3 regions of the Streptomyces sp. NPDC054794 genome follow, and region 2 is predicted to be linked to each of the others. Evidence: predicted binding sites of a transcription regulator. Region 2 holds the regulator's gene; each other region holds the start of a gene.

Region 1 (6,412 bases), on a different contig from region 2:
CAGGGCCTGACCGGCATCGACAAGCGCCCCGTGGACGGCCCCGTGCGGGTGACCGCGCCCGGCCCGAAGGGCACCGCCGGCAGCGGGCTCGCCGGGGACGCCGTGTGCGACCTGCGCCATCACGGCGGCGACGACCAGGCCGTGTACGCGGTCGCGCGCGAGGACCTCGACGACTGGGAGCGCGAGCTGGGGCACCCGCTCGCCAACGGCTCCTTCGGCGAGAACCTCACGACCCGGGGCCTGGGCGTGTCCGGCGCCCTGATCGGCGAACGCTGGCGCATCGGCGCCGCTCTCGTCCTGGAGGTCACCAGCGGGCGCATCCCCTGCCGCACCTTCCAGGCCCATCTGGGGGAACGGGGCTGGGTGAAGAGATTCACGCAGAAGGGTGCGCCCGGGGCGTATCTCAGAGTGATCGAACCGGGCGAGATCCGGGCCGGCGATCCGGTGGAGATCGTGCACCGGCCGGACCACGACGTGACGGTGGCGCTGCAGTTCCGGGCCGAGACGACCCGGCGCGACCTGCTGCCGCGCGTGCTCGTGGCGGGCAGCGCCCTGCACCCGGAGACACTGGAGACGGCCCGGAAGTACGTGGCGAAGTACGGGGCCTGAAGTCCTGTCACCCGGGCGGGACGCAAGGGCGTTTCAGCATGCGGATGGCTCGTGCGCGCAGCGGACGCCGTCAGTCCGGGTAACTACCCTTGGGCCATGACAACGGCTCTGATTACGGGATCGACCGCGGGAATCGGTGCCGCGTTCGCGCGGCGGCTGGCGGCGGACGGGCACAACCTCGTCCTCGTGGCGCGGGACACCAAACGGCTGCGCGAGCAGGCGACCGAGCTGCACGACCGGCACGGCATCGAGGCGGAGGTGCTGACGGCCGACCTCGCCGAGGACACCGGCATCGAGGCGGTGGCCGCCCGCCTCGGCGACCGCAGGAACCCGGTCGACCTGCTGATCAACAACGCGGGCTTCGGCAACAAGGGCCGCTTCCCCGACGTACCGATGGCGGACGAGCTGCGGATGCTCAAGGTGCACTGCGAGGCGGTGCTGCGGCTGACGGCGGCGGCGACGGAGGCGATGAGCGAGCGCGGGCGCGGCGGGGTGGTGAACGTCGCCTCGGTCGCGGCGTTCGTGCCGCGCGGCACGTACGGGGCGTCGAAGGCGTGGGTCGTGCAGTTCACGCAGGGCGCGGCGCGGGACCTCGCGGGCAGCGGGGTGCGGCTGATGGCGCTGTGCCCGGGCTTCGTGCGCACGGAGTTCCACCAGCGGGCCGGGATGGGCACGGACAACATCCCCGGCTGGATGTGGCTGGACGCGGACAAGCTGGTCGCGGCGGCGCTGGCCGACCTCGCGCGCGGGAAGTCGCTGTCGATCCCGGACCCGCGGTACAAGACGCTGATGGGACTGGCGAAGGTGGCGCCGCGCGGGCTGCTGGGCGGGATCACCTCGAAGACGGGGCGCAAGTACGGTCCGCAGTGACGCGCGAGGAGCCGCTCACGACGCGGTGACGCCGCCGCTCCGGTGGGAAAATGGGCGTGACGGTACCGGACCCAGGGGGGCCGGAGGCGGTGTCATGACGTTCGTGCAGCTCATCGAGTGCAGGACCAGCCGGTTCGACGAGATGGACCAGCTGATGGACAAGTGGGTCGAGCAGACCAGGGGACGGCGGACCGCGCGGCACGACATGGTCGGGCGGGACCGGTCCGACGGCGAGCACTTCATCGAGATCGTGGAGTTCCCGTCGTACGAGGAGGCGATGCGGAACTCGAACCTCCCGGAGACCCACCGGATATACCGGGACCTGGTCGCCCTGTGCGACGAGATGCCGACGTTCACGGACCTGGACGTCGTACGGGACGAGCAGTTGCACGAGGCCAACGCGCGCCAGTTCTTCGAGGCGATCTCGGCCCCCGGCGAACTGCCGCCGCTGGACGGCCTGCTGACCGAGCACTACCACGACCACGACCCGGCCAACGAGCAGGACATCCTGGGGATGGACGCGATACGCCGGGAGATCACCATGTGGCGCGGCGCCTTCGACTACCGCTTCGACCTCGACGACCAGATCGGCGAGGGCGAGCGCGTGTGCACCCGCTGGACCTGGCGCGGCATCCACAAGGGCGAGTTCCTGGGGCTGCCGAACACCGGCCGGCAGGTCACCATGACCGGCACGACCGTCTTCCGCTTCGGCGAGGACGGGAAGATCGCCGAGGGCTGGTGGCAGTACGACCGACTCGGACTGATGGCGCAGTTGGGGGCGTTGGACGAGCTGGAGACCTAGGGCCGCTCGTTTGGGATCATGCCGGGCTCGCGGGCCCTGGCACCGCGCCCCGAGGCGGTGCGGGCGACGCGAAGGCCCGGCACCCTCGGGGTGCCGGGCCTCACTGCCGGTGTGTGCCGGCGCTGACGTGCGTCAGTGGGCGTGGCCGTGACCGTGACCGTGGCCCGCCTCGGCCGGCTCCTCTTCCTTCTTCTCGACGACCAGGGTCTCGGTCGTGAGGAGCAGGGAGGCGATGGAGGCGGCGTTCTCCAGGGCGGAGCGGGTGACCTTCACCGGGTCGATGACGCCGGCCTTGATCAGGTCGCCGTACTCGCCGGTGGCGGCGTTGAAGCCCTGGCCCTTGTCGAGTTCGGCGACCTTGGAGGTGATGACGTAGCCCTCCAGGCCGGCGTTCTCGGCGATCCAGCGCAGCGGCTCGACGGCGGCGCGGCGGACGACCGAAACACCCGTGGCCTCGTCGCCGGTCTTGTCGAGGTTGCCCTCCAGGACCTTCACGGCGTGGACGAGCGCGGAGCCACCACCGGAGACGATGCCCTCCTCGACCGCGGCGCGGGTCGCGGAGATGGCGTCCTCCAGACGGTGCTTCTTCTCCTTCAGCTCCACCTCGGTGGCGGCGCCGACCTTGATCACGCACACGCCGCCGGCCAGCTTCGCGAGGCGCTCCTGGAGCTTCTCGCGGTCCCAGTCGGAGTCGGTGTTCTCGATCTCGGCCTTGATCTGCGCGACGCGGCCGTGCACGTCCGCGGAGTTGCCGGCACCGTCGACGATCGTGGTGTCGTCCTTGGTGACGGTGACGCGGCGGGCGGAGCCGAGCACGTCCAGGCCGACCTGGTCGAGCTTGAGGCCGACCTCCTCGGAGATCACGGTGCCGCCGGTGAGGACGGCCATGTCCTGCAGCATCGCCTTGCGGCGGTCGCCGAAGCCGGGGGCCTTCACGGCGGTGGCGTTGAAGGTGCCGCGGATCTTGTTGACGACCAGGGTCGACAGGGCCTCGCCCTCGACGTCCTCGGCGATGATCAGCAGCGGCTTCGAGGCGTTGGACTGGATGATCTTCTCGAGGAGCGGCAGGAGGTCCGCGATGGCGGAGATCTTGCCCTGGGTGATCAGGATGTACGGGTCGTCGAGGACGGCCTCCATACGCTCCTGGTCCGTCACGAAGTACGGCGACAGGTAGCCCTTGTCGAAGGCCATGCCCTCGGTGAAGTCCAGCTCCAGACCGAAGGTGTTGGACTCCTCGACGGTGATGACACCGTCCTTGCCGACCTTGTCCATCGCCTCGGCGATGAGCTCGCCGACCTGCTGGTCCTGGGCGGACAGCGCGGCCACGGCGGCGATGTCGGACTTCTCGTCGATCGGGCGGGCCGACGCGAGGAGTTCCTCGGCGACGGCGGCGACGGCGGCGTCGATGCCCTTCTTCAGGGCGGCCGGGGAGGCGCCGGCGGCGACGTTCTTCAGGCCCTCGCGCACGAGCGCCTGGGCCAGCACGGTGGCGGTGGTGGTGCCGTCACCAGCGATGTCGTTGGTCTTGGTCGCCACCTCCTTCACCAGCTGGGCGCCGAGGTTCTCGTACGGGTCCTCGATCTCCACCTCGCGGGCGATGGTGACGCCGTCGTTGGTGATGGTGGGCGCGCCGAACTTCTTGTCGATGACGACGTTGCGGCCCTTGGGGCCGATGGTCACCTTGACGGTGTCGGCCAGCTTGTTGACGCCGCGCTCAAGGGCGCGACGGGCGTCCTCGTCGAACTTCAGGATCTTCGCCATGACAGCGTGAGCCCTCTCGGAAATCTTGGGTGAACGAAAACTGCGCCCCCGACGCCCTGCTTCTTATGGGTCGCGGGGGCCAAGGGCGCAGCTCAAAGCAACGAAGTGTGCTTTCGGGTGAATTACTTCTCGACGATCGCGAGCACGTCGCGAGCCGAGAGGACGAGGTACTCCTCGCCGTTGTACTTCACCTCGGTGCCGCCGTACTTGCTGTAGAGAACGACGTCACCGACCTTGACGTCGAGCTCGACGCGCTTGCCGTCCTCGAAGCGGCCCGGCCCGATGGCCAGGACGACGCCCTCCTGGGGCTTCTCCTTGGCGGTGTCCGGAATGACCAGGCCCGAAGCCGTGGTCTGCTCGGCGTCGAGCGGCTGGACCACGATGCGGTCCTCAAGCGGCTTGATGGCAACCTTGGAGCTGGCGGTCGTCACGATCCGACCTCCCCCTTCGGAGATCTCACGGGGTTAACTGTCTGAGGTGGCGACCAGGTCGATCCGTCGTCGCGGGTGCCGGACCTGCCCGTCGCGTTGTTGGCACTCTCCAGGGGGGAGTGCCAAAGCCGAGACTATGACTGCGATTAGCACTCGGTCAAGCGGAGTGCCAATTGCCGTGCGGCGCGTCAGCCGGGGGTTCCTCAGACGTAGTCCTCCAGGCGGGCCACTGTCAGGCCGCGGGACTGGACTCTGCGCAGCAGGCGCGCGGTGCGTTCCCGCAGGGTGGGGCCCGTGGACTCGTCGGGGCCGACCAGGATGATGTCGCCGCGGCGCAGGTGTCGGTCGCCGTGCGCGTAGGTGACGTCGTCGGCCGTCATCGCGGCGCGCCACAGGACGACCGCCGCGACGCCGCAGTCGGCCGCCGCGCGCAGGGTCGTGGTGTCGTACGTGCCGTAGGGCGGGCGGAACAGGCGCGGGCGGATGCCGAAGCGGGCGCGGAGTTTGTCCTGCTGACCGCAGATCTCGGCGCGCTGGCCGGCGTACGGCAGCCCGCGCAGGGCGGGGTGGTCGAGGGTGTGGTTCTGGATGTCCGCGCCGACGGCGCGCAGGCGGGCGAAGTGGCCGTAGCCCGGTCCGACGACGCTGTCGGTGAGGAACACGCTGACCGGGAGCCGCAGTTCGCGGACCATGTCGACGAAGCGGGGGTCCCGCTCGGCGCCGTCGTCGTAGGTGAGGAAGACGACCGGGTCGCGGGTGCGGACGTGGTCCAGGACCGGGGGGAGCCCGGGTGCCCTGCCACTGGAGACCGCGCGGCGGGCCGGGGGGCTCGGGGCGGGGGCCAGCGGGGCCCGCAGGCCCCATTGGCGGTAGGCCTGCCGCACCACCGGGGCGTGCGTCCTCACCCGCTGGGCCGCCTTCTTGCCCAGTCGCTCGATCGGGTCGACGGACTGGGCGCAGCCGGGGAGGGAGGGCAGCAGGAGGGCCACGAGGAGGACGGCGGAGGTCGCCGTCCCGCTCCGTTTCGGCCCCCTCGGCCGCCTCACAGGTAGTCCTCCAGGCGGGCCACCGCGTACCCCTCACGGGTGACCTTGTTCAGGAACCGGCGCATGTCGTCGACCATCGTGCCGTCCCAGTCGCTGCGGCCCCGGAAGTGGGTGAGCACGATGTCGCCGGGGTGCAGGCTCTCGTCGTCCTCGCGGTACTCCCAGTGGTCGACGAAGACCTCCTCGTCCCAGATCGGCGCGTACTTGATGCCGCAGGACTTGGCGGCACGCAGGGTGTCCCCGTTGTAGTTGCCGTAGGGCGGGCGGAAGACGGTGGGGGCCTTGCCGAACCACTTCTCCATCACGCCCTGCATGCCGCAGATCTCGTTCTTCTGCTCCTCGTAGGACAGACCCGGCAGATACGGGTGGTGGAGCGTGTGGTTGTCGAGGGTGACGCCCTCGGCCTGCATCTGCCGGAAGTACCCGTAGTTGTCCTGGATCAGGTAGTTGCTGAGGAAGGCGGTGTACGGGACCTTCAGGTCGCTCATCATGCGCAGGAACGCCGGGTCCTTCTCGGAGCCGTCGTCGATGGTGAGGAAGACGACCTTCTGCCGGGTGGGGATCGTGGTGAAGACCGGCGGCAGGTGCTCCTCCTCCTGTCCGTCGACCTCGAAGCCGGCGCGAGCGGTGATCTTCGGCTTGTGGGCCGGGGGCCGCGGGGGCATCAGCGGAACCCCGTCCAAGCCCCAGTGCCGGGCGGCGGCCACCAGCGCGGCATGGTCGGCGCGGAGGCGGCCGGCGTAGGAGTCCAGGGCGCGGGCGGGGGGTGCCTGCAGGCGCTGCTGACCGGGGGCCGGTCGTACGCCCGAGTCCGCGTCCGGCGCCGTACAGCCGGAGAGGACGGCGGCGACGGCGAGCGCGGCCGCACCACCGCGCACACCCGCCCTGCCAAA
Region 2 (6,412 bases):
TGCCCGCCTCGCAGCGGATCACCGCGCCGCAGAATCCGGTCCCGGGCTCCTCCACCACCAGGCCGGGGTCCGCCGGGACCTCGGGCACCGGCTCGGGCTTCTTCCAGGGCGGGGTCAGGTCCGGCGAGTACTGGCGCATTCGGATGACGATAGGAGAAAGCGCCGGGCGCCGATCACGACACGCCGAAACGCGCCGCCAGCTCGTCGCGCTGCCGCCGCACGAACGCCGCGCCCACCACCGCTCCGTGACCGGGCACGTACAACGCGTCCTCGCCGCCCAGCGAGAGGAGGCGGTCCAGCGCGTCCGGCCACCGGGACGGCACGGCGTCGGGACCCGCCTGCGGCTCGCCGGACTCCTCGACCAGGTCGCCGCAGAACACCACCTCCGGGTCGCCCGGCACCAGCACCACGAGATCGTGGGCCGTGTGCCCCGGGCCGACGTTCGCCAGCAGCGCCTGACGGCCGCCGCCGAGGTCGAGCGTCCACTCGCCGCTGACGTGGTGGCGGGGCGCGACCAGCGCCTCCAGGGCCTCGTCCGCGAGCCGGGCGTCCAGGCCGTTGCCGACCGCGTCCCGGCGAAGTTCCTCGCGCTCGTGGGCGAACACCGAGTCGATCCCCACCGCCCCGAACACCTCGGCCCCCGCGAACGCCGCCGCCCCGAAGACATGGTCGAAGTGGGGATGCGTGAGCGCGAGATGGGTCACACGGCGGCCGGCCAGCTCCTGCGCCTGCGCACGCAACCGTGCGCCCTCCACAAGGCTCGACCCGGCGTCCACCACCAGCGCCGTGCCCTCCCCGAGGATCAGGCCCGCCGTGCAGTCCCAGCCCGGCAACCGGCACCGGCCGACCCCGCCGGCCACCCGCTCCCACCCCAGCTCTTCCCAAGTCACCGTCATACGGCGACGCTAGCGGTGACCACCCCGCCGGGCACGACGGCACCGCTCCGGCCTTGCCCGGGGCGTACCCCACCGCCGTACACTGGGCGGGGAATGCTGGCACTCGCACGCGCAGAGTGCCAGGCAAGGCGCCAAGGGGACAATTCGCTGGAGGTGTGCGCGGATGCTGAGTGAACGCAGGCTTCAGGTGTTGCGCGCCATCGTCCAGGACTATGTCGGCACCGAGGAGCCGGTCGGGTCGAAGGCGCTCACCGAGCGGCACAGCCTCGGCGTGTCCCCGGCGACCGTCCGCAACGACATGGCGGCCCTGGAGGACGAGGGGTACATCGCCCAGCCGCACACCAGCGCGGGGCGGATTCCCACCGACAAGGGCTACCGGCTGTTCGTCGACAAGCTCGCCGGCGTCAAGCCGATGAGCGCCCCCGAGCGGCGCGCGATCCAGAACTTCCTCGACGGGGCCGTCGACCTCGACGACGTCGTGGCGCGGACGGTGCGGCTGCTCGCGCAGCTCACCCGGCAGGTCGCCGTCGTGCAGTACCCCTCGCTGACCCGGTCCACCGTGCGGCACGTGGAGCTCCTGTCGCTCGCGCCCGCCCGGGTGATGCTCGTACTGATCACGGACACCGGCCGGGTCGAGCAGCGGATGGTCGACTGCCCGGCGCCCTTCGGGGAGGCGTCCCTGGCGGATCTGCGGGCGCGGCTCAACAGCCGGGTCGCGGGCCGCCGCTTCACGGACGTGCCGCGGCTGGTCGAGGACCTGCCGGAAGCCTTCGAGATCGAGGATCGCGGCACGGTCACGACGGTGCTCTCCACCCTCCTGGAGACGCTCGTCGAAGAGAACGAGGAGCGGCTGATGATCGGCGGCACCGCCAATCTCACCCGTTTCGGCCATGATTTTCCCCTCACCATCCGGCCAGTGCTCGAAGCGCTCGAGGAGCAGGTCGTGCTCCTCAAGTTGCTGGGCGAGGCGAAGGATTCGGGCATGACCGTGCGCATCGGTCACGAGATCGCCCACGAGGGACTCAACTCCACGTCCGTGGTGTCGGTCGGCTACGGTTCGGGCGGCGAGGCAGTCGCCAAGCTCGGCGTGGTCGGACCGACCCGCATGGATTACCCGGGAACGATGGGAGCGGTACGCGCAGTGGCACGGTACGTCGGACAGATCCTGGCGGAGTCGTAAGTGGCCACGGACTACTACGCCGTTCTCGGCGTGCGCCGCGACGCGTCGCAGGATGAGATCAAGAAGGCGTTCCGTCGGCTCGCGCGCGAGCTGCACCCGGACGTCAATCCGGATCCGAAGACCCAGGAGCGGTTCAAGGAGATCAACGCCGCTTACGAGGTGCTGTCGGACCCGCAGAAGAAGCAGGTCTACGACCTCGGCGGCGACCCGCTCTCGCAGGCCGGCGGCGCCGGCGCGGGCGGCTTCGGGGCCGGTGGCTTCGGCAACTTCTCCGACATCATGGACGCGTTCTTCGGCACGGCGTCGCAGCGCGGGCCGCGCTCGCGCACCCGCCGGGGCCAGGACGCCATGATCCGGATCGAGGTCGAACTCGACGAGGCGGCCTTCGGCACCACGAAGGACATCCAGGTCGACACGGCGGTCGTCTGCAACACCTGCAACGGTGAGGGCGCGGCGCCGGGCACCTCCGCCCAGACGTGCGACATGTGCCGCGGCCGCGGTGAGGTGTCGCAGGTGACCCGGTCCTTCCTGGGCCAGGTCATGACCTCGCGTCCCTGCCCTCAGTGCCAGGGCTTCGGCACGGTCGTGCCGACGCCGTGTCCTGAGTGCGCCGGCGACGGCCGCGTCCGCTCGCGTCGCACCCTGACGGTGAAGATCCCGGCCGGTGTCGACAACGGCACGCGCATCCAGCTGGCCGGCGAGGGCGAGGTCGGCCCCGGCGGCGGTCCCGCCGGTGACCTGTACGTCGAGATCCACGAGCTGCCGCACGCCATGTTCCAGCGGCGCGGTGACGACCTGCACTGCACGGTCACGATCCCGATGACGGCGGCGGCCCTCGGCACCAAGGTCCCGCTGGAGACCCTGGACGGGCTCGAAGAGGTCGACATCCGCCCGGGCACCCAGTCCGGCCAGTCGATCCCGCTGCACGGGCGGGGCGTCACGCACCTGCGCGGCGGCGGACGCGGTGACCTCATCGTCCACGTCGAGGTCCAGACCCCGAGCAAGCTCGACCCCGAGCAGGAACGCGTGCTCCGCGAGCTGGCCAAGCTGCGCGGCGAGGAGCGCCCGCAGGGCCAGTTCCAGCCGGGCCAGCAGGGTCTGTTCTCCCGGCTGAAGGACGCCTTCAACGGCCGCTGACGCGGGCGAGTACGGCCGCCGGGGGGTCCGGCGGCCGTCCACCGAGCCGACGGCCGCGGGGCGCCCGGAGGCCCGGCTTGCCGGTGGCGTATGCCATCGGACGGCCGGATTCGGACTTGTTCGGGGGACGTGACAACATGCGGTCATGTCCTCCGCACTGACCGATCTCTTCCCCCAGCCGATCGTGCAGGCCCCCATGGCGGGCGGTGTCTCCGTGCCGCAGCTCGCCGCCGCCGTGTCCGAGGCGGGCGGTCTCGGGTTCCTCGCCGCCGGGTACAAGACCGCCGACGGGATGTACCAGGAGATCAAGCAGCTGCGGGGGCTCACGAACCGCCCCTTCGGCGTGAACGTGTTCATGCCGCAGCCGGAGTACGCCGAGTCCGGCGCCGTGGAGCTCTACGCCAACCAGCTGGCCGGCGAGGCCGCCTGGTACGAGACCGAGCTCGGCGACCCGGACAGCGGCCGCGACGACGGCTACGACGCCAAGCTCGCGGTCCTGCTCGACAACCCGGTGCCGGTGGTCTCCTTCCACTTCGGCGTGCCGACCCGCGACGCGCTGGACTCCCTGCGCCGCGTCGGCACCCTCACCCTGGTCACCGCGACCACCGCCGAGGAGGCCCTCGCGGTGCAGCGGGCCGGCGCCGACGTGGTGATCGCGCAGGGCGTGGAGGCCGGCGGTCACCAGGGCACCCACCGGGACATCAAGGAGAGCGACGGCTCCGGCACCGGACTGCTCTCCCTCATCGCCCAGATCCGCGAGACCGTGGACATCCCGGTCGTCGCCGCCGGCGGCATCATGCGCGGCAGCCAGATCGCCGCGGTCCTCGCGGCGGGCGCGAGCGCGGCCCAGCTCGGCACCGCGTTCCTCGCCACCCCCGAGTCCGGCGCGAACGTGCTGCACAAGCAGGCGCTGACCAACCCCCTGTTCGCCCGCACGGAGCTGACCCGCGCGTTCTCCGGCCGCCCGGCCCGCGGCCTGGTCAACCGCTTCCTGCGCGAGCACGGCCCGTACGCCCCCGCCGCCTACCCCGAGGTCCACCACCTGACCTCGCCGCTGCGCAAGGCCGCAGCCAAGGCCGGTGACGCGCAGGGCATGGCCCTGTGGGCGGGCCAGGGCCACCGGATGGCCCGCGAGCTGCCGGCCGGGCAGCTGGTGGAGATCCTGGCGGCCGAACTCGCCGAGGCCCGGACAGCGTTGTCGGCCTCTCCCGTGACCGGTGGTGATCCGCGATGACGGCGCCCGTCTTCGTCGTCGAGCACTTCCGCGCCGGCGGCGGCGGGCAGTACGTCCTCGACGGGCCCGAGGGGCGGCACGCGGTCTCCGTGAAGCGGCTCCAGCCCGGGGAGGAGGTCGTCCTCACCGACGGCGCCGGGCGTTACGCGGTGTGCGACGTGATCGGCACCGAGGGCAAGGACCGGCTGATCGTGCACATGAGCACGGTGGACGAGGAGCCGGAGGGGTCCCCGCGGATCACCGTCGTCCAGGCCCTGCCCAAGGGCGACCGCGGCGAGGTGGCCGTCGAGACCATGACCGAGGTCGGTGTCGACGCGATCGTGCCGTGGCAGGCCGCGCGCTGCATCACCCAGTGGAAGGGCGACCGCGGTCTGAAGGCGCTCGGCAAGTGGCGGGCCACCGCCCGCGAGGCCGGCAAGCAGTCCCGCCGGGTCCGCTTCCCCGAGATCGCGGACGCGGCGACGACCAAGCAGGTTGCCGCACTTCTCGCCAAAGCCGACTTCGCCGCCGTCCTCCACTCCGACTTCGAGTACGGCTCCGCGCCCCTCGCCACCGCCGAACTCCCCACCGATGGCGAGATCGTGTTGGTCGTCGGTCCTGAAGGCGGCGTCTCCCGTGACGAGTTGGCGCTGTTTCACGATGCGGGTGCCAAGGTGTACGTCCTGGGGGCTACCGTGCTGCGTACATCGACCGCCGGGACCGCGGCGGCGGCCCTCCTCCTGGGCCGTACCGGACGCTGGTCCTGACCCCCTGGGGGAAGACACCGTGGAACTCGCACAGGTCCGGCTGCTCGTCACCGACTTCGCCGCCTGCTACCACTTCTACGCCGAAGTCCTCGGCCTCAAGCCCCAGTCCGGGGCGACCGAGGGTCCCTACGAGAAGTTCAGCCCGCACATAGGCTCCGCGGGAATCGCGCTGCAGGACCGCACGGTCATGGCCGAGGTCCTCGGCGAACTGGGCGACACGGCGACCGGCCACCGCTCCCTGGTGGTGCTGCGCGTGGACGACCTCGACACCTACTGCGCGGAGATCACCTCCCGCGGCGCCACCCTGATCCACGGCCCGGCCCCCATGAGCGAGCGCATGCTCGTCGCCCACCTCAAGGACCCCGAGGGCAACCTCGTGGAGCTCCAGGAGTGGCTGCTGCTGCGCACCTGACGGCGACGCGCCCCGGCCGACCTCGCCGCACCTCCGGTCGAGCCACGGTCGGCCGGGGCCGCAGGGCCACTCAAGGGTGAAGTGGTCGAACAGGTGAGTGGCCATATGCCCTCTACCGCCCCGCCGGTCTCGGTGGCAGGCTGCCGTGCATGGGGGCATCGAGGTGGATTTCGCGTCGGCCCCGCGGGACGCGGGCGGCGGCAGTGGCAGGGCTCGTGGTGCTCGCCGTGGGCGGTGTCGTGGCGTGCGAGCCGGGTGATCTGAACACGGCGACGGTGGCGTACACCACCGACCTGACGGCGACGGCCGAGCTCAAACGGCAGCACGTCGACGTGAACTGGCTCAGCTGCACCGGCCATTACGGCAACAAGGGCCACACGCCCGGGAAGACCGCCTCGCCGTCCGAGAGCACGGTCGTCTCGGTCGACTGCCAGGGCCAGACGAAGGACGGCCGCAAGATCACCGTCACCGGCAAGGTCACCAAGGCCGTCGACGGTGCCTGCGTACGCGGCGACCTGGTCGCCAAGGTCGGCGGCAAACAGTGGTTCCACGTCAAGGGCCTCGGCAACTGCAAGGCCAGGCCCGGGCCGACGTACAAGCCACCGGTCACCTACCGGCCCTCGCACGGCCGGCAGCCCGGCCCCACCGTCACGGTCACCCGGACGATCTGGTGCAAGGGCGACCCGACCTGCTGGCCGGTGGAAGGCAAGTGATCCGAAACCGGGTTCACGGACTTCGTACGGTGCTTATGGTGAGCGGGTGACTGAGTCGACAGCGACGGGTTCGGCAGGATCCTCTGCGTATCTC
Region 3 (6,412 bases), on a different contig from region 2:
GCCCTCGCCCTGGAAGGCGCCCAGGAACTCGCTGTCGAGGCCGACCGAGCCGACGGAGATGACCGGCTTTCCGGTGATCTTCTTCGTCCAGCCGGCGAGGTTCAGGTCGGCGCCGTCGAACTCGGGCAGCCAGTAGCGGCGGGTGGAGGCGTGGAAGGCGTCGACGCCGGCGGCGGCCAGCGGCGCGAGGATCGCCTCCAGTTCCTCGGGGGTCTCGGCGAGGCGGGCCGCGTAGTCCTGCTGCTTCCACTGCGAGTAGCGGAAGAGGACCGGGAAGTCCGGGGACACCCGCTCGCGGACCGCCGCGACGATCTCCGCCGCGAACTTGGTGCGGGCCACCGGGTCGCCGCCGTAGGCGTCGGTACGGCGGTTGGTGCCCGCCCACAGGAACTGGTCGAGGAGGTAGCCGTGGGCGCCGTGCAGCTCGACGCCGTCGAAGCCGATGCGCTCGGCGTCGGCCGCGGCCTGCGCGAACGCGGCGACGACGTCGTCCAGGTCCTGCTGGGTCATGGCCTTGCCGGTGGGCTCGGCACCCTCGGTGACCAGGCCGGACGGGCCGACGGCGGGGGCGTCCGCGAACGGCGGCTGGCCCTGCTTGCGGACCATGCCGATGTGCCACAGCTGGGGCACGATCGTGCCGCCCGCCGCGTGCACGGCGTCGGCGACCTTCGCCCAGCCGGCCAGCTGCTCCTCGCCGTGGAACCGGGGCACCCGGTCGCTCTGCCCGGCCGATTCGTGCCCGACGTACGTCCCCTCGGTGACGATGAGCCCGACACCGGCGGCTGCGCGGCGCGCGTAGTACGACAGCACGTCCTCGCCGGGGATACCGCCCGGGGAGAACATCCGCGTCATCGGGGCCATCGCGATCCGGTTGGGCACCGTCAGCCCGTTGATCGAGAGGGGCCGCGAGAGAATCCGGGCCGCGCGGGAGGCGGGGGGCGTCGTGAGGGTCACGTGGGGGCTCCTGATGGGACTCGGCTGACCGATGGGTATGTGCATACGCATTGTTGCACCTACTAAAACAATCACGGGCCCGGGTCTCCCCATTCCGCCCCGGGCCCTTCCTGCCGGTGACCCCGGACACACCCGAAGCGTCAGGACGGCTCGGCCGCCGGGCGCGAACGGGCGTCCCGGTTCAGCCGCCGCACCCTTTCCCGCAGCACCTCGCCCGGTGGCGCGGGCCCCACCGAGTCCGGCGGGACGGAGCGGGTGCGCACACGGCGATGGAGGGTGCCCTGAAGCTGATGGAATTCGAGGACGCCCCTCCGCTGGTCTACTTCGAGGGGGTGCGCACCGGACGGCTGGAGGACGACCCTGTCACGGTCGCCCAACTGAGGTTCACGTTCGATCTCCTCGTGGCCTCCGCGCTCTCGCGGGAGAAGTCCCTGGCCCTGATCGAGGCACTGGCGCAGGATTACGCCCATGAGGAACATCCGCGATGACGACCTGAGCGCGGTCGTATGGCACAAGTCGAGCTACAGCGGTGGTGGCGGCGACTGCCTTGAAGTCGCCGACGGCCACCCCACCCTCATCCCCGTCCGCGACTCCAAGAACCCCGGCGGTCCGAAGCTCCTGTTCCGGACGGGAGCCTGGTCGGCATTCGTCGAGGAGTTGAAGCGAGCCTAGTGTTCAAGTGACCGTTGGGGCCGCCCGCCTCTTGGCCAGTGTCGTGCTTCCGCGGCCCGCCTCAAGGGCGCTACGCGTCGCCTTCGGCGATGGGCCTCCGGCCCACCCTTGACCCGGGCCGCTCCAGCACGGGTGAGAAGCGAGCGGGCGGCCCGGAAAGACGGGTGGCCAAGCGGGGTTTGCGGTGTGGGCTGAGCTGCGTTCGCCCCCGGCGTTGACGGACGCGACCGCACTTCACATGCACGCCGGGCCGACTTGGCGGCTTGCCGCCGGTGGGCGCGTGGCGCGGAGGCCCGACGGAACACATGGGGCCGACTTGGCGGCGATCGGCTGGTGGGTGGGCGCGCGGGCCCGGCGGAACACATGGGGCCAGCTCGGCGACGATCGGCTAGTGGGTGGGCGCGCGGGCCCGGCGGAACACATGGGGCCAGCTCGGCGACGATCGGCTAGTGGGTGGGCGCGCGGGCCCGCTGGGGGCACGCCAGGAAAGCGTGGCGGCTTGCGCCCGGCGGGTGCGTGGCGCGGGGGCCCGACGCGACACGGGAGGCCGACTTGGCGGCGATCGGCTGGTGGGTGGGCGCGCGGGCCCGCTGGGGGCACGCCAGGAAAGCGTGGCGACTTGCGCCCGGCGGGTGCGTGGCGCGACCCGGCGGAACACATGGGGCCGGCTCGGCGGCGATCGGGTAGTGGGTGGGCGCGCCGGCCAGCTGGGGGCACGCCAGGAAAGCACGGCGGCTTGCGCCCGGCGGGTGCGTGGCGCGACCCGGCGGAACACATGGGGCCGGCTTGGCGGCGATCGGCTGGTGGGTGGGCGCCCGGGCCGGCTGGGGGCACGCCAGGAAAGCGTGGCGGCTTGCGGACGCGGGTGGGGTGGGTGTGGAGCGCGGGCGCGCCTCCCACACAGGGGCCGCGAGCTGCGCCCCGACGGGAGCGGGTGAGGTGACGTGTGCAGGGTCGGACGGCAGGCCCCTTCCCGGCCGCCCGGGGTGCCTTGGGCAGTGTTTGGAAGGTTTCGGACACCCCATGGCCCCATCAGCCCTGGATGTTGCGGTCCCGGCTGTCCGAAAACTTCCACTTGGTTCTCGCGCCGTGGCCGATGGGACCGATGAGGGCAATGGGACGAGCGAAGCGTGCCGTCGAGCGCACACCACCGGGACGGCGGCCCCTCCCCCGCAAGCCGCCAAACCCACGCGGCGTGCCTCCACCCAGCCGACGCGCGCCCCCACCCCCCACCGGACGCTCGCCGCCAAGCCCACCCGGCGCTGCTGACGGGCCGACGCGCCACCGCCCCACCGGCCGACCGCCGCCAAGCCCACCCGGCGTGCAGGCGAGACGTGACCGCGCCCGTCAACGCCGGACGCGAACGCAGCCGACGGATGATCGTGAACCCTGCCTGGCCACCCGTCTTTCCCGGCCGCCCGCTCGCTTCTCAACCGGGCTGGAGTGGCCTGAGTCAAGGGTCGGCCGTAGGCCGATCGCCGAAGGCGACTCGGGACGCGGAAGCACGACACTGGCCAGGAAGCGGGCGGCCCCCACGGCAACCACTCCAACAGGCGTAAGAGAAACCCGGCCCGGGCCCCGACCCCCTCCCGCCCGACCGAGTTCGCCGCCGGAAAACGCCCGAGGGCGGCACCCCCCGTTCTCACAGGAGGTGCCGCCCTCGGTCAGGACGGTCGATCAACCAGAGGTCGATCAGAAGTCCATGTCACCGCCCGGCATGCCGCCGCCGGCCGGGGCCGCGGCCTTCTCCGGCTTGTCGGCGATGACGGCCTCGGTGGTGAGGAACAGCGCGGCGATGGAAGCGGCGTTCTGCAGCGCGGAACGGGTCACCTTCGCCGGGTCGATGATGCCTTCCTTGACCAGGTCGACGTACTCGCCGGTGGCGGCGTTCAGGCCGTGACCCGGGGTCAGGTTGCGCACCTTCTCCACCACGACGCCGCCTTCGAGGCCGGCGTTGACGGCGATCTGCTTCAGCGGGGCCTCGAGGGCGAGCTTGACGGCGGCCGCACCGGTCGCCTCGTCACCCTCCAGCTCCAGCTTCTCGAAGACGTTGGTGGTCTGCAGCAGGGCCACGCCACCACCGGCGACGATGCCCTCCTCGACGGCCGCCTTGGCGTTGCGCACGGCGTCCTCGATGCGGTGCTTGCGCTCCTTGAGCTCCACCTCGGTGGCGGCACCGGCCTTGATGACCGCGACGCCGCCGGCGAGCTTGGCCAGGCGCTCCTGCAGCTTCTCGCGGTCGTAGTCGGAGTCGCTGTTCTCGATCTCGGCGCGGATCTGGTTCACGCGACCGGCGACCTGGTCGGCGGAGCCGGCACCGTCGACGATGGTGGTCTCGTCCTTGGTGATGACGACCTTGCGGGCGCGGCCCAGGAGGTCCAGGGTCGCGTTCTCCAGCTTGAGGCCGACCTCCTCGGAGATGACCTCGCCGCCCGTGAGGATGGCGATGTCGCCGAGCATGGCCTTGCGGCGGTCACCGAAGCCCGGGGCCTTGACGGCGACGGACTTGAAGGTGCCGCGGATCTTGTTGACGACCAGGGTCGACAGGGCCTCGCCCTCGACGTCCTCGGCGATGATCAGCAGCGGCTTGCCCGACTGCATGACCTTCTCCAGGAGCGGGAGCAGGTCCTTGACGGAGCCGATCTTGGAGTTGGCGATCAGGATGTACGGGTCGTCGAGCGACGCCTCCATCCGCTCCATGTCGGTGGCGAAGTACGCCGAGATGTAGCCCTTGTCGAAGCGCATACCCTCGGTGAGCTCCAGCTCCAGACCGAAGGTCTGGGACTCCTCGACGGTGATGACGCCTTCCTTGCCGACCTTGTCCATGGCCTCGGCGATGAGCTCGCCGATCTGGGTGTCGGCGGCGGAGATGGAGGCCGTGGAAGCGATCTGCTCCTTGGTCTCGACATCCTTGGCCTGCTCCAGCAGGGCGGCGGAGACGGCCTCGACGGCCTTCTCGATACCGCGCTTGAGGGCCATCGGGTTGGCGCCGGCGGCGACGTTGCGCAGGCCCTCGCGGACCAGCGCCTGGGCGAGCACGGTCGCGGTGGTCGTACCGTCACCGGCGACGTCGTCCGTCTTCTTGGCGACTTCCTTGACCAGCTCGGCGCCGATCTTCTCGTACGGGTCCTCGAGCTCGATCTCCTTGGCGATGGAGACACCATCGTTGGTGATCGTGGGGGCGCCCCACTTCTTCTCGAGGACGACGTTGCGGCCCTTGGGGCCGAGCGTCACCTTCACGGCGTCCGCGAGCTGGTTCATGCCGCGCTCGAGGCCGCGCCGCGCCTCCTCGTCGAACGCGATGATCTTGGCCATGTGAAGTGGTCCCTCCAGGACTGGGGGTGATTCTTCGGACCGCGCCCGCGCCCGCGACGGACGGCTCGCAAGCCCCGTGGTTCCTTGCCCCACTTGGCCTGCGGGCCTCACCGACCCGGTCCTTCGTTGTCACTCTCACCTTCAGAGTGCTAACGCCAATGATTAGCACTCGGGCATGCCGAGTGCAAGCGCCTCCGGGGGATCAGCCTGGGGCGAACAGGACGAAGGGCCCGCACCCCCCGAGGGGTGCGGGCCCTTCGCGCTAAGAACGTTCAGGCGGTGACGCGAACCATGTCGGCCTGCGGGCCCTTCTGGCCCTGCGAGATCTCGAACTCGACCCGCTGGCCCTCTTCCAGGGTGCGGTAGCCGTCCATCTGAATCGCGCTGTAGTGGACGAAGACGTCCGCACCACCGTCGACCGCGATGAAGCCGTACCCCTTCTCCGCGTTGAACCACTTGACGGTGCCCTGAGCCATGCCTAACTCCCCTATTACTGGCCCTTGCACAGATCCACACTTCGTGGATCCGGGTCAGACCTCACCCCCCGGTTGGTTGGGGGCGTGCGCCGGAACGCGTCGACCGCGGCTGAATGTATCTGTCCAACTGCCGTCTGCAACAGGTCAATCGGACGAGAATTCTGGACGTGCCCGGTCCGGAATGTGGCGAGAATTCGCCTGAATTCAGGGCAAGTCGGGCCCTACAAAGGGGATATACGCCGCGAATAGGCCGCGCACTTTGGCTACTTCTTGTCGGGCGTGCGACATCAATCCGGGGCTCGTGACCCGGGGATCGGCGACGAGTTCCCCAACTGTACCGCGATCAACCACACTGAATTGCCCCCTCCGCTTCTCTCACGGAGGGGGCAATCAGATGAACAATCGGTAACTGAAGTTACCCAAGGTAATGATCAGCCGCCCGCGACGGCCGGAATGATCGAGACACCCGCGCCGTCCGGGGTGGCCGTCTCCAGGCCCTGCTCGAAGCGGACGTCGTCGTCGTTGACGTACACGTTCACGAAGCGGCGCAGCTTGCCCTGGTCGTCCAGGACCCGGGCGGCGATGCCCGTGTGGTTCTTCTCCAGGCTCTCGATGACCTCGGCGAGGGTCGCGCCCTCGGCCGTCACCTCGGCCTGACCGCCGGTGTAGGTGCGCAGGATGGTGGGGATGCGGACGGTCACGCTCATGCGAGGCCAGCCTCTCGGAAGGAGTCCAGGTTCGGGCGGATGGTGGCGGTCAGGCCGGTGCCGGCCACCGCGTCGAGGGTCTTGAGGCCGTCGCCGGTGTTCAGGACGACGGTGGTGAGAGCCGGGTCGAGGACCCCGTTCTCGATGAGCTTCTTCGTCACGCCCACCGTCACACCGCCCGCCGTCTCGGCGAAGATGCCCTCGGTGCGGGCCAGCAGCTTGATGGCGTCCACGACCTGTTCGTCCGTCACGTCCTCCACGGCACCACCGGTGCGGCGCGCGATGTCG

What was found. The regulator HrcA, encoded in region 2, represses chaperone genes, less so after heat shock. The targets are predictions, from matches to a motif close to TTNGCACTCNGNNNNNCNGAGTGCNAA.
Positions count from the first base shown of each region.
Region 1: the regulator HrcA is predicted to act here: its motif matches at 4,620-4,646, upstream of groES (co-chaperone GroES).
Region 3: the regulator HrcA is predicted to act here: its motif matches at 5,104-5,130, upstream of groL (chaperonin GroEL).

Region 1 covers NZ_JBSHAQ010000030.1:2,549-8,960, forward strand. Annotated here, with positions in the region: gene ACWGKT_RS28390 (MOSC domain-containing protein) at 1-609, shown strand, start outside; gene ACWGKT_RS28395 (SDR family NAD(P)-dependent oxidoreductase) at 706-1,479, shown strand; gene ACWGKT_RS28400 (ester cyclase) at 1,574-2,281, shown strand; gene groL (chaperonin GroEL) at 2,414-4,042, opposite strand; gene groES (co-chaperone GroES) at 4,165-4,473, opposite strand; gene ACWGKT_RS28415 (polysaccharide deacetylase family protein) at 4,677-5,519, opposite strand; gene ACWGKT_RS28420 (polysaccharide deacetylase family protein) at 5,516-6,412, opposite strand, start outside.
Region 2 covers NZ_JBSHAQ010000033.1:44,553-50,964, reverse strand. Annotated here, with positions in the region: gene ACWGKT_RS30275 (DUF3097 domain-containing protein) at 1-139, opposite strand, end outside; gene ACWGKT_RS30270 (MBL fold metallo-hydrolase) at 174-896, opposite strand; gene hrcA (heat-inducible transcriptional repressor HrcA) at 1,060-2,076, shown strand; gene dnaJ (molecular chaperone DnaJ) at 2,077-3,213, shown strand; gene ACWGKT_RS30255 (nitronate monooxygenase) at 3,359-4,447, shown strand; gene ACWGKT_RS30250 (16S rRNA (uracil(1498)-N(3))-methyltransferase) at 4,444-5,193, shown strand; gene ACWGKT_RS30245 (VOC family protein) at 5,213-5,605, shown strand; gene ACWGKT_RS30240 (hypothetical protein) at 5,809-6,318, shown strand.
Region 3 covers NZ_JBSHAQ010000044.1:54,008-60,419, forward strand. Annotated here, with positions in the region: gene ACWGKT_RS35215 (NADH:flavin oxidoreductase) at 1-954, opposite strand, end outside; partial or broken gene ACWGKT_RS35220 (Scr1 family TA system antitoxin-like transcriptional regulator) at 1,200-1,442, shown strand; gene ACWGKT_RS35225 (DUF397 domain-containing protein) at 1,423-1,626, shown strand; gene groL (chaperonin GroEL) at 3,319-4,941, opposite strand; gene ACWGKT_RS35235 (cold-shock protein) at 5,214-5,417, opposite strand; gene ACWGKT_RS35240 (ubiquitin-like small modifier protein 1) at 5,849-6,124, opposite strand; gene thrC (threonine synthase) at 6,121-6,412, opposite strand, start outside.